Regions from separate parts of the Glutamicibacter sp. NPDC087661 genome, predicted to be linked through region 1. Evidence: riboswitches for the same ligand, from Rfam matches in the RefSeq annotation. Region 1 holds a riboswitch; each other region holds the start of a gene.
What was found. Region 1 has a riboswitch for S-adenosylmethionine ahead of ACIOTN_RS16200 (hypothetical protein). Riboswitches for the same ligand answer to the same signal wherever they lie in the genome.

Region 1 (4,158 bases):
CGGTGGAGGCCCCGGCGCAATGGAAGCCGCCAATGCCGGTGCGTGGCTGGCCGATTACGGACCAGAAGATGTCGCTACGGCATTGCAGATGCTGGCCGAAGCGCCAGATGCGATCCATCAGCGCACCGGCTGGGCGAGAACTGCGTTGATGGTCAAGGAGCGTTTCCCGAGCCAGCGGCAGTCCCTGGGCGTGCCAACCTGGTTCTACGGCCATGAGCCGCCGAATCTGTTTGCCACCCAGATTGCCAAGTTCTTCACCAATTCCATTCGTGAAGCGATTCTGCTGGAGCAGTCCAACGGCGGGCTGGTAGTTCTGCCCGGGGCCGCTGGCACGGTGCAGGAAATCTTCCAGGATGCCTGCGAAAACTACTACGCTACCGGTGCTCGCGTGGTGCCGATGGTGCTGATCGGCAAGGACTATTGGACGAGGGATCTGCCTGCTTGGCCGCTGCTTCAGGCCCTGGCCAAGGACCGTGTCATGGAACAGAAGATTGCTCTGGTGGAAACCGCCGAAGAAGCGATGGAGTTCATCCAGAGCATGCAAACCCTGCGCCGGCGTACCCGGCGGCCGGAGAACAGCTAGAGCACGGCATGGAAAATGCCGGTAGAGCCAAAGCTGTACCGGCATTCGAATCGCAGCAGGCTGCTATCCGATGCTGACGTCGAAGATCAGGCCCAAGCAGTAGGTGATGGCCGCTGCGCCCCAGCCGATGGCTAGCTGGCGCAGGCCGCGCTTGAGCGGGGAGGCACCGGAAAGCAGTCCCACGATCCCTCCGGTGATCATCAGGGCCACGCCTACCAGGACTACCGAGACGAGGATCGCGGTCATGCCGGAGAGCCCAAGGATATAAGGCAGGATCGGCACGACCGCGCCGGAAGCGAAAAGGATGAACGAGGTGGCCGCCGCGCCGGTGGCCGACCCCAGTTCCTGGTGCTCCTTCTCGAGTTCTTCGCCGCGGCCTTCCGGGTTCAACGAGAAGTCGGGGTTGCAATCGCAGGTGAACAGGCCCATGCGTTCTGCGGCCCGGTGCGCTGCATCTTCATCGCTCATTCCGCGGGCCTTGTAGATCAGCACCAGCTCGTTGGCGTCCAGATCGAGGTTCGGGGCGGCGGTCAGCGTGACCTGGGTTGGTCGCGAGGCGGTCAGCAGCTCGCGCTGGGAACGCACCGAGACGTACTCGCCAGCTGCCATGGACAGTGCGCCGGCCAGCAAACCGGCAACACCGGAGAACAGCACGAAGGTCGCTGAAACACCGGTCGCACCGATACCCATGATCAACGCCAGGTTGGAAACCAGCCCGTCGTTGGCGCCGAAGACCGCAGCGCGGAAGTTGCCCGAAAGGCGCGCACGGCCTGCTGTAGCCAGCGCCCGGACGACCTCTTCGTGGACCTGTTCGTCGGCCGCCATCTGCGCGGTGGCGTCCTTGTCGTCGCGGTAGGGCGAACTGCTTTCGGAGCGCTGGGCCATGGCCAGCACGAAGACCGAACCGAAATGCAATGCCAGGAAACGCAGCATGGTGCGTCGCAGCGACGGGCGGACTTCCTTGAAATGCTCGCCGAGCAGGACGCGCCAGTGGGATTCGTGGCGGGCTTCCGCCTCTGCAAGGCCCAGCAGGATTTGCCGTTCTTGACCGGTTTTCTTTTCCGCGAGGGCCCTGTAGATGGAGCCTTCGGCGACTTCATCTGCGAGATACTTGCGCCATCGCTGGATCTGCGCTTTGGTAGGTTCGGTTTCTGGGTGCTGTGGCATCGCGACGATGACTCTCCTGGAACATGGATTTTCCAATGAAACCCGTGGATCGGATCAACCACCCAGTTTAGTCAGGGCTCCTGCACTTGGGAATTTGGCAAGGCTAAAAGCAATTCTCTTGCCCGCGGGATTTCCGGCTACCGGCAGCACCAGCTGCAATTCAGAAGTGGCCGGATCATAGGTCGGCCTGCGGGCGCAACGGGCAATGAGCCGTTCAAGCCTGAGCGGATCTGCAACGTAGCGGGTGCGCCAGCGCCCCTCGGCCTTGAATTGCACTTGGCCGGTCTGGCGGTCGATGACGGGCAGAATCGGATATGCCATGGAGGTCAACTCTCTTGCGAGCTCTTGCCCGTGCACCTGTTGGTGCGCGGACCGCTTCCTCATCCGAACCACCCATGAACTTGGGGTTGGTGCGCGGCCAGTCGGAGCTTGGCGCCGCGTCTCGTGAAGCAACATTTCCGATGGTACCGCCGGCGGCAGGGCGCGGTGAAGTCCGAATGCGTAATATGACTGCGGCTCAGCTGCCCGGGGCAAAGGCATTGGCCAGTTGCTGCAGCTTCTCGCGTTGTTCGGCCCATTGCCCCGCGGTGTAGTCGGGCAGCAGATCCAGTTGCGCGGTCCAGCCAGCACGGCCATCGAGCTGCTCGCGAATAATATCCAGATGCCCTGCATGCCGGGAGGTCTCGGCGAGCGCATGGATGAGCAGGTGATCCAAGGTGGTTTTGCCAGCTGGCCCCCACCACGGTACCTCTACGGGGCAGTCCAGGGGCAGGTCGCTGATGGCTTCATCGGCGAAGGCGATGGCTTTCCGATACAGGCCGATCAGCTGTTGCGCATCCATATCTGCTGGCGGAAGGAAATCCGCGTCGGGATCATGCGGTGCAATGAATTCGCGAACGTAGCGGTCATCGGCTCTGCGCTTGAGGCAGGTGCCGAAATATTCGTATTCATTGATCGCCAAATGGTGCAGCACTCCCAGGATATGGGTGCCCGTGGGGGTGAGCGGAGTGCGTGCCAGGTGTTCGGCGAGGCCTTCTGCCTTGTAGATCGCATTCTCGCGCGCGTCGTTCAGGTACCCGCAGAGCTTGTCCTTGGTGCTGTCCATGGGCAGAGTCTAGTGAGCGCTGCAGTCTCGCGGTAGAGGGCGCGGTGTGTTTACCATTGGTAAACTTGCCCCGCAGGCCTTGAAGCCAAAGTGGTTGCGGTTGTTGCTGCAGAAAACGTCGAGGAGCCAAACGATGAAAACCTTGCCAGTTGAACCAACCGGTGCTGCGATCAATATCGGTGCGAGGCTGCGCGGGGTGCGCCAGACCCAGCGTATGACCATTGACCAGGTCGCCGAGCTATCCGGACTGACCAAGGGTTTCCTCTCGCGTGTGGAGCGCGACCTGACCAGCCCTTCGGTTTCCACTCTTTTGCGGTTGTGCGAAGTGCTGGGCATGGAGGTCGGTACCCTCTTCGAGGTTCCTGAAACGAAACTGGTCCGACTGGAGCAGGCACCCCGTGTTTCCCTGGGCGGTGACGGCATCACGGAGCAGCTGGTCACGCCGCGCAGCGAGAAGCGGGTGCAGATGATTCGCGCCGAGATTGCGCCCAAGGGCACCGGTGAAGCGGAGCTGTATTCGGTGGATTGCGAGCTGGAAGTGCTGCACGTGATCGCTGGAAAATTCATCCTGGTATTGCCTGATCAGCGCGTAGAACTCGAAGCAGGCGATACGATCACCTTCCCCGGGCGTGAACCGCATAGCTGGGAAAACGATTCTGATGAGGTTGCCGTGGTTACCTGGACGCTGATCCTCTCATGACGCCAATCCCTTGCGCTTGCTGCCATGGCACGGCATGCGCAGTGCGGCTGCGCGTTCGTCTGCGGGGAGATGAACCGCGTATTCTAGGAACGATGCGTTGTTCCGGGCGCTCGGGACAATCAGTGATGGGAGAGGCGTGAGGACAGGCGAACCAACCGCTGCGCAAGATCAACTGCGCAGTATCAGCTGGTGGGCTTCGATACTTTTCGGCGTTCTTATTGGCACCACCTTGACCTGGATCCGCACCCAACGCAATTTCTTCTTCATTGGCGCCGCGATTCTGGCCGTCGTCATTGTCACCATTGGCGTGCGGACGATTCGCCGACGGGCACGCTTCCCGGTGATGGCGCAGGCGCGCACCTCGTGGGCGTATGTGCTGTGGACAGGTGTCCTGCTGGTCCTGGCCGGACCGATCCAGCTGGTGTACGTAGCTGATGACCTTTCCGAACTGACTATCAAATCGCTGGTCATGTCCGCAGGCTTCTGCCTGGGCATTCACGAGGTCGACCGCGCGCTGGTGAAAGCCAGCAAGAAGCGCTCCGGCGAGGCCTAGCCTCCCGATTTGGGCAAAATAGCCTGAAATGTAGTCAAAACATCCAATAC
Region 2 (4,158 bases), on a different contig from region 1:
AAGCCGTGGTCGTGCCCGGCGTGCGGTGTAGTCATGGTCTCGCTCGTTCGTTCGTCGATGGTATTCAGGGACGCGCCAGGGCGCGGGCGATGCGGTCGCCGAGGAATTGGACAATTTGCACGGTCAGGATCAGCACCACGATGGTCGCCAGCATGACGTTCATGTCGAAGCGCTGGTAGCCGTAGGTCACAGCGAGATAGCCGATGCCGCCGGCCCCGATGGTTCCGGCGATGGCCGAGTACTCGATCATCGAGATGGTGTTCAGCGTGATAGCCGAGGCCAGGGCCGGCAGCGCCTCGCGGATCTGGGTGGTGCCGATGATTTGCGCGGTCGAACCGCCGGTCACCAGCCCTACGGCCAGGTTGTGCCTGGGCAGGTCGTTCAGCGCGTTCTGCACCAGCCGGGCGAAGAACGGGATGCCGGCAATGGTCATGGGCACGGCGGCCGCCGCAATGCCGATGGTGGTGCCGGTGACCCATTTGGTGAAGGGGATGATCGCTGCCATCAGCACCAAGAACGGCAAGGAGCGTCCCATGTTGGCGATCCAGCTGAGCACCGCATGCAGGCGCGCCCGAGGGAAGAGCCCCTGCCGATCGGTGTTGTACAGCGCGATGCCCATCAGTCCTCCGAGGCTGATGACCAGGGCCATGACGATTCCGACCATGGCCCACGTCTGGCCGTAGGCCGGCAGCATCAACTCGGGCAATTGCTGCCACGGAGTGTCGGTGCCCACCGCTGCGCTTTCAAAGGGGATTCTCATGCGTTGGCCTCCACCAGTTCGTGGTTGTTGCGGGCAAGGCTGCTTGGGTCGGTTTGCAGGCCCCACCCGTCCAGCAACCGGATCAGGTACTCAGGGGCTGCGCCCCGCACGCCCAAGCGCACGCGGCCCAAGGTCCCCTCATGGTGCGCCTCGACGGCGCCGCCCAACAGGGCCACCGCGATCCCGTGTTCGATGCCCAGACGCGAGATCCAGCCGGGATCGACCCGGTCTTTGCGGTAGGCCACCGTCACTGCGTAGTCGAAGCCTGCCGGCAGGTCCTCGGCCCGCAGCGGCAGCAGCTTCGCCCCGGTCTCCGAACCCGGGGATGCCACCAGCTCATGCAGGGCTCCGTGCTCGGCAATGCGTCCACCGGCGAGCTGGGCGACCTCGTCAGCCACATGCCGCACCACATCCATCTCATGGGTGATCAGGATGATGGACAGTCCCAGGTCGCTGCGCAACGAATCCAGCAGCCCCAGCACCTGGTGGGTGGATTCGGGGTCCAGGCCCGAGGTGGCTTCGTCGGAGAGCAGCAGCCGCGGGCGCAGGGCCAGGGCCCGGGCGATGCCGACGCGCTGCCGTTGCCCGCCGGAAAGTTGCCCGGGATAGGCGTTCGCTTTTTCCAGCAGCCCTACCCGGTCCAGCAGCTGGGCCACCCGTTGCTGCATTTCATGGTGAACCACCCCGAGGTTCCGCAGCGGAAGGGCCACGTTCTCGGCGACGCTCAGCCGGCTCAGCAGGGCCGAGTTCTGGAAGATCGTGCCGATGGCGCGGCGTTCGGAGCGCAGGGCCTTGCCCGACAGCGCGCCGAGGTCCTTGCCGTCGACGAGGATCTGCCCGCTGCTGGGCTTCTCCAGCAGCGAGATGCAGTGGGACAAGGTCGATTTCCCGGCCCCGGAAGGGCCGACCACGGCCGTGATCGAGCCTTCGGGCACCGACAGGTCGATCCCCTTGAGCACCTCGATGCGCCCCTGCGCGGTGTCGTAGTGCTTATGCAGGTCCTTGATCTCGATCATGCTGCATGCTCCTGGGCGATGCGCTCCATAATTCTCCTTGGCTGTTGCACCGTGAGGCACTGCCCGGGGCCGAAGTTGCGCCGGCTCGCGGCTTGGCGTGGCCCGGTGGCAGCCACTGCTCCATCGGTCCTGGCGGTAGCACCGTCCCGCGATTCGGGTGGTTGCTGCGACGTCAACGAGCCAGGTCTCTCGGTCGCTCTGGATGGGTGGCGTTCAATATCTTGAACAACTTCAGTGTCGAGCACGGAATAATTTGTGACCAAGCGTGAAGTCAGCAAAACGTCATGAAACCCCGTGACGTGTTTCCGTGTCCTTGATTCGCGTCATTTTCCACGTCATATAGCATCTTGTGACTATTTACGACTGCAATTACGGCAAAACATTGACTTGGATGCCGTCCTTGCGATCGATTGCCGAGCTTTAAATTGCTAAGTCCGCGGCCAATGGCCACGGACTGCGCACATATGATTTGGGAGCGACGACGAACCCGTTCAGCATTAGTCGGACTAGTTGCTTTCCACCGCAACAGGTTCTTCCAGCTCGTCGTCGGCTTCCCAACGCCGGGACCGCCGGACTCCCAAGAGAATTGATGCCGCAATAACTGCGACCAGAAGCAGGATCCATCCGGCTGGGATGGACCAGAAAGTTGTCGAAGCTGTGCTGAACCCGGCCGGCAATGAGTCGATGTCTTCGGCGTTCACTCTAACTTCGACCTGCTGCCATAGCAGCGGCCAGAGTCCCGGCAGCTGCTGTTCGATTGCCACAATGGACCCGGGTAGCAGTTCATCGAGCTGGTATTCGGACGATGTGGATCCCCAGCCGAAGGGGCCAGATGCAGTGATCGTGTAGCTGCCCCGGGCCCGCAGATTCCCTTCGTTGGCCACGGTTGCGCCCACGATGGCATCAACCGGTTCGAACGGGTTCCACGCGATGGGCGCCTGGGCGCTGGCTGCCGACACGTTCAGCTTGACTGCTCCCTCGCCACCGACTCGGACAGCCAGCTGCGTGGCCAGTCGGCGGTCGACCACCACGGTTCCAGCCGAGGTATCGATATAGGACGAAACCATGCCACCCAGATAGTCCCCCGGCGCGGCGTCCGTTGGAATTTCGACAGTGAATTCGACCGAGGTTTTCTCCCCCGGTCCCAAGGCTACTTCAGCTTGGTCTACCTCGATCCACGCGCCCACGGTAGTAGCCAGGTCGGTTCGCTCGGAGAGTTCCAGCGACCCGTTGCTGGTGGTCGCACCGTCTGCGGGATAGACGGCCAGTGAAATTTCTTCGGTCCCGTAGTTGGTGATCTCGAAGGAATCCCGGGCCTGTTCCCCGGGCTCGAGATCGTAGGCGAAACTCGACCGGGTTTCTGTGCCGCCCGGGTTGGTGCCCCACGACAAGTCATCGCCATGAGCAGCCGGCGCCGTAAGGGCAGTGGCGATGGCTACCGCGAGCACACTGATCGTTGCACGGTGTCGCAAGTTCTTGCGGGTGGCGTATTGCTGGAACATCTTTTCCTCGGGAATGTGGTCGGCAGAAATGGTGGCGGCACGCACCACGGGGAACGCTGTGCGTGCCGCCGGTGAAGCTGGAACTCTACTTCTGGATGGCGGTGATCGTCAGAGTCGAGCTGTAGTTGCCGGCAGCGGCTTCAGCCGGTGCCAGCAGCTGGATGCCGGTGTTCAAAACGGCTTCGGATGCGCCCGTTGCCGAGGCCAGCGGAGCGGTAGCTGACAGGCCATTGCCGGTCGCCGGCGCCACGGCCGCACCCAGGCTGACAACGCCCGTGGTTCCCGCGCCGGCCGGAGTCCAGCCCAGAGCCTTGGCGCCGAAGGCGTTGGATCCGTCGGTGAAGTCTGTGGCCTTGCCATCCAGGCTCCAGCCTCCGGAAACTTCGCGGCCGTCATTTACGGTGATGGTCGGCAGGGTGCCGTTGGCAGTAAAACCTGCGGCATTCTGGGTGGCAGCCCCGAGGTTGGCAGTCGAGTCGGCGATGCTCCATTTGAAGACGCCCGGTTCGCTTGGTTCGGTCTCCTTCTCCGGAACGGTGACGTCCACCTCGACGTCCTTGGAATCGGAGTCCTCGGGTGCTTCCGGCTCGCTTGGCAGTTCTGCGTCGACGATGTCCCAATCGACACTCAGCGGGGTGGCGACTTTGCGTGCGTCGGCGCTGCCACCCGATGAGTACCAGTAGGACTGAGTGCCGGTTTTGCCTTGGAATTCAACGAAATCCGCGGGGAAGGAACCCCAATTGGCGCCTTCCTTGACCTGGCTCAGGCCGGCTGGCGCCTCTACTTCCTTGTATTCCGGGCTGACGCTGAATCCGTCGGCATCAACGGTGACGCCCTTCAGGTTCGCCAGGGTAATGGTCTGCGGTGCGATGGGAACCCA
Region 3 (4,158 bases), 100 kb from region 1:
GCCGGCCAGGTCGGCGATGCCCAGCAGCGGGTTGGAGGGAGTCTCCACCCAGAGCAGCGCGGTATTCGGGCGCACCGCGGCGCGCACCGAATCCAGGCTGGTGATGTCCACCGCCGAAGAGGTGATCCCCCATTTGCTGTGCAGCTTGGAGATCAGCCGGTTGGTGCCGCCGTAGCCGTCGGCGCCGAGGATGATGTGGTCGCCCGGTTCCAGCACCGCGCGCAGCAGCGCGTCTTCGGCGGCGATGCCCGAGGCGAAGGCGAATCCGGCGGTCCCGCCTTCCAGTGCGGTGAGCTGCTCTTGGAATCCGTCGCGGGTGGGGTTCGAGCCGCGGGAGTATTCATGCCCGGAACGCAGCACGTTGATGCCGTCCTGGATGAAGGTGCTGGTCTGGTAGATCGGGGGCACGACCGCCCCGGTGTGCGGATCCTTGTGCTGGCCGGCGTGCACGGCGAGGGTGTTGAAGCCAGTCATCATGCTCCTTGGGTTTGTGGGGCCAGGGCCTGGTCCAATGCCAGATCCAGTGCCTGGGTGAGGTCGGCGAGCAGGTCGGCGGGGTCTTCCAGCCCGACCGACAGGCGCAGGGTGGAGGTGTTCAGGCCGGCGTCGGCCAGCTGTTGTGCGGAGAGCCGGCAGTGCGTCATGGTCGCCGGGTGCGAAATCATGGTGCGGGTGTCCCCCACATTGGCGGCCAGCGAGATCAGCGTGAGCCCATCGATTACCGGGGAGACCAGCGACGGGTGGGCCAACTCGATGGCAACCACGCAGCCGGTGCCCTTGGGCGTGAGTTGTTGGGCCAGCTCGTGGCTCGGATGGGTGGGCAGCGACGGGTGGTGGATGGCCACAATGCCCGGGTGGGAGGCCAGAGTATCGATCAGCGTGGTGACGCTGCGTTGCACATGGGCGGCGCGCACCGGCAGGGTTTCGATTCCGGCGAGGATCCCCTGGGCGCTGGCCGGAGCCAGGGTCGGGCCCAGATCGTGTAGGAATTTGGAGCGGACCAGCATCGCGTAGGCAGCCGATCCGTGGCGTTCAAGCAGCGAGGTGTTGTTCAGCCGCACGCGCGGGGCGGCAATTTGCGGCCAGCGGACGGCATCGGTGAAGTCGAAGTTCCCCGAGTCGACCACGATCCCGCCGAGTACCGAGCCGTGTCCGGCCAGGCCCTTGGTGGCTGAGTGCACCACGATGTCGGCACCCAAATCCAGCGGGCGAATATTCAGTGGCGTGGCCAGGGTGTTGTCCACGACCACCGGGATGTTGTGTTCGTGGGCGATGGCCGCGATGGCGGGCAGGTCGGCCACGGTGCACAGCGGGTTGGAGACGGACTCTAGGAAGAAGGCCCGGGTGTCTTCCTCGATGGCCCCGGCCCAGGCGGCCGGATCGGCCTGGTCGACAAAGCTGATGCGGATGCCGAAGTCGGCGAAGGTGTCGGTGAACAGATCCACGGTGCCGCCGTAGAGCGAGGAGGAAGCCACGATGTGCTTGGGTCCCTGGGTCAGGGCCAGCAGGGACAAGGCAACCGCAGACTGTCCGGTGGCGGTGGCTACCGCTTGGGCTCCGCCTTCCAGTGCTGCCACGCGCTGTTCGAGAATCGAGACGGTGGGGTTGCCGGTGCGTGAGTAGGTGAAGCCGGCCTGGCGCAGTGCGAACTTTTCGATCGCTTCGGCGTGGGACTGGAATTGGTAGGCTGCGGAATTGTGCAGTGGCGGCAACATCGGGCGGAAGTCTCCGCTCGGGCGATATCCGGCGTGGACCGCGTCGGTTCCTTGGCTCATAGCTCCTCCTCGTTGTCTGCGAGGGAGTGCACCGATTGGCATCGTGCGGCGGCACGAAGCTACGCAAAAACGCGTTCGGAACTGCTCCATCGTTCCTGGCGGTAGCACCTTTCGGTTTCCCGATGGTTGCTGCGGCGTCTTCGAGCCAGATCTCTCGGCCGCTCTTGATGGGTTGTTCTTCCATGGTTGGCTATCCGCCGCAAACGGTGCAAGCGATATCCGGCGCCCGGCTTCATACAAGGCCGCTACGCTTCATATGTCGTCGCCTTGTCATGACGACGCGGTGGTTGGCACCACTTTGTGACGCGCAGAATTGAGAAAAACCGCATGGTTTAGCGGTTTCTCCTGAATTTTGTGACGATGCGCCGGTGCTCCATGACCGGCGGTTACGCTGCTGGCGGCTCAGCCGAGCACTTCTACCCCGAAGCTGGCGACCACCGTTCGCACTTCTTGCAGGTAGCGCTGGGCCTGGTCGGTGAGCGGGATGGCGGCGTGGTCAATCCAGCCGATCTCGATGCGCTCCTCGATGGCCAGCGGGATGGCCACGATGGAGGGATCCAGCTCGTCGCTGATGATGCCGGTGGAGATCGTGTACCCGCCCAAGCCGATCATGAGGTTGAAGATGGTGGCGCGGTCGGAGACCTGGATTTCGCGTTGGCTGGAGCGCGTGGAGAGCACCTCCTCGGCGAAGTAGAAGGAATTATTCGCGCCCTGGTCGAAGGTCAGCCGGGGCAGGTCTTCGAGGTCTTCGAGCGTGACCTGGTCCCGGGTGGCCAGCGGGTTGCTGCGCGAGATGAAGATGTGCGGATCGGCCAGGAACAGCGGGTGGAAGACCAGCCGGGATTCGCGCAGCAGCTTGTCGATGACCTTCCGGTTGAAGTCGTTGCGGTAGAGGATCCCGATGTCGCTGCGTAGCGTGCGCACGTCCTCGATGATTTCTTCGGTGCGGGTCTCGCGCAGCGAAAACTGGTACTCCTCGGCCCCGCTGGCCTGGACCATCCGGACAAAGGCATCCACCGCAAAGGAGTAGTGCTGGGTCGAGACGCCCAGCAGCCGCCGCGCGGCGGGGCGCCCGAGGTAGCGGTGCTCAAGAAGCTCCACCTGCTCGAGCACCTGCCGGGCGTAGCCGAGGAATTCTGCGCCTTCGGCGGTGAGCGTCACTCCCCTGGCCGAGCGCATCAGCAAGGTGCGCCCGACCCGTGATTCAAGCTCCTTCATCGCCGCCGACATGCTGGGCTGTGCGACGTAAATCAGGTCGGCTGCGGCGGAGATGGATCCCTCGGAGGCCACCGCCACGAAATAGCGCAGCTGCTGCAGTGTCAAGCCATTTGTTCCCTGAACCATAGATCGAGTCTATATGAATCCATAGTTATATCGAGTTACCTGATATCAAGAATCACCCTGCATGATTGACGCAACGACTTCCCCTCGGCCTGCCCAGGCCTCCCAAATACAGATTGGCCATCATGGCAGACGCATTAAATTTCAGCATTAGCACCACAAGATTCGACGAGAATTATTCCCCTTCGACAAATTCGCGCACCACGACAAACTTCGCTAATTTGGCACGCGGAGAGCGCCGTGAAGAGAACCTGCGCAATGCCCTGACGATGATCAACCGCCGGTTCAATTCCTTGGCTCACTGGGATAATCCCCAAGGCGACCGCTATTCTCTTGAATTGGAAATCATTTCCGCAAATGTTCATTTTTCTGCCGATAATACCGATCAGGAATTTCCACTTTTAGAAGTGCTTGAAACCACGATCGTGGATAAACTCATGGGTACTCGGTCCCATGGCATGGTCGGCAATAATTTTTCTTCTTATGTCCGCGATTACGACTTCAGCGTGGTGCTTCCAGCTTCGTGTAATGACAGCGGAGCCCCGGTGCTTCCGGAGGATTTTGGCGATCTCCATGGGCAGCTCTTCCAGCATTTCTTGAACTCACAGGCGTACCGTGAGCGTTTTGCCCAGTTGCCGGTGGTCTGCATCAGCGTCTCGACTTCCAAGACCTACTTCCGCACCGGCAACAGCCATCCAGTGCTCGGCTTGGAATACCAGCAAGATGAAAATTCATTGACCGACGCGTACTTCGGAAAAATGGGCTTGAGCGTGCGATACTTCATGCCGCCGGGTGCTGTCGCACCGCTGGCCTTCTACTTCCGTGGCGACCTGCTCAACGACTACACGAACCTGCAGCTGATCAGCCTGATCAGCACCATGGAGACGTTTCAGAAGATCTACCGTCCGGAAATCTACAACGCCAATTCGGCGGCTCCAGCTGTGTACCACCCGAGCCTTGGCGCCGAGGATTTCTCCCCCACCCGCGTCTTCTATGACCGCGAAGAGCGAACCCAACTGGGCAAGATCCAAGGCAAGTTCAC

Region 2: linked by a shared signal. The riboswitch ahead of ACIOTN_RS09830 (methionine ABC transporter ATP-binding protein) and the one ahead of ACIOTN_RS16200 (hypothetical protein) in region 1 are both predicted to bind S-adenosylmethionine.
Region 3: linked by a shared signal. The riboswitch ahead of ACIOTN_RS15775 (O-acetylhomoserine aminocarboxypropyltransferase/cysteine synthase family protein) and the one ahead of ACIOTN_RS16200 (hypothetical protein) in region 1 are both predicted to bind S-adenosylmethionine.

The regions. Positions count from the first base shown of each region.
Region 1 is NZ_JBIUWE010000006.1:224,733-228,890, reverse strand. It holds gene ACIOTN_RS16210 (LOG family protein) at 1-583, shown strand, start outside; gene ACIOTN_RS16205 (VIT1/CCC1 transporter family protein) at 647-1,750, opposite strand; gene ACIOTN_RS16200 (hypothetical protein) at 1,805-2,071, opposite strand; SAM riboswitch class IV at 2,087-2,200, opposite strand; gene ACIOTN_RS16195 (DinB family protein) at 2,268-2,855, opposite strand; gene ACIOTN_RS16190 (helix-turn-helix domain-containing protein) at 2,989-3,555, shown strand; gene ACIOTN_RS16185 (hypothetical protein) at 3,692-4,108, shown strand.
Region 2 is NZ_JBIUWE010000003.1:113,565-117,722, reverse strand. It holds gene ACIOTN_RS09840 (MetQ/NlpA family ABC transporter substrate-binding protein) at 1-35, opposite strand, end outside; gene ACIOTN_RS09835 (methionine ABC transporter permease) at 65-760, opposite strand; gene ACIOTN_RS09830 (methionine ABC transporter ATP-binding protein) at 757-1,776, opposite strand; SAM riboswitch class I at 1,895-1,985, opposite strand; gene ACIOTN_RS09825 (WxL protein peptidoglycan domain-containing protein) at 2,283-3,326, opposite strand; gene ACIOTN_RS09820 (hypothetical protein) at 3,364-4,158, opposite strand, start outside.
Region 3 is NZ_JBIUWE010000006.1:124,871-129,028, forward strand. It holds gene ACIOTN_RS15770 (cystathionine gamma-synthase) at 1-474, opposite strand, end outside; gene ACIOTN_RS15775 (O-acetylhomoserine aminocarboxypropyltransferase/cysteine synthase family protein) at 474-1,775, opposite strand; SAM riboswitch class I at 1,859-1,949, opposite strand; gene ACIOTN_RS15780 (LysR family transcriptional regulator) at 2,178-3,119, opposite strand; gene ACIOTN_RS15785 (DUF1852 domain-containing protein) at 3,242-4,158, shown strand, end outside.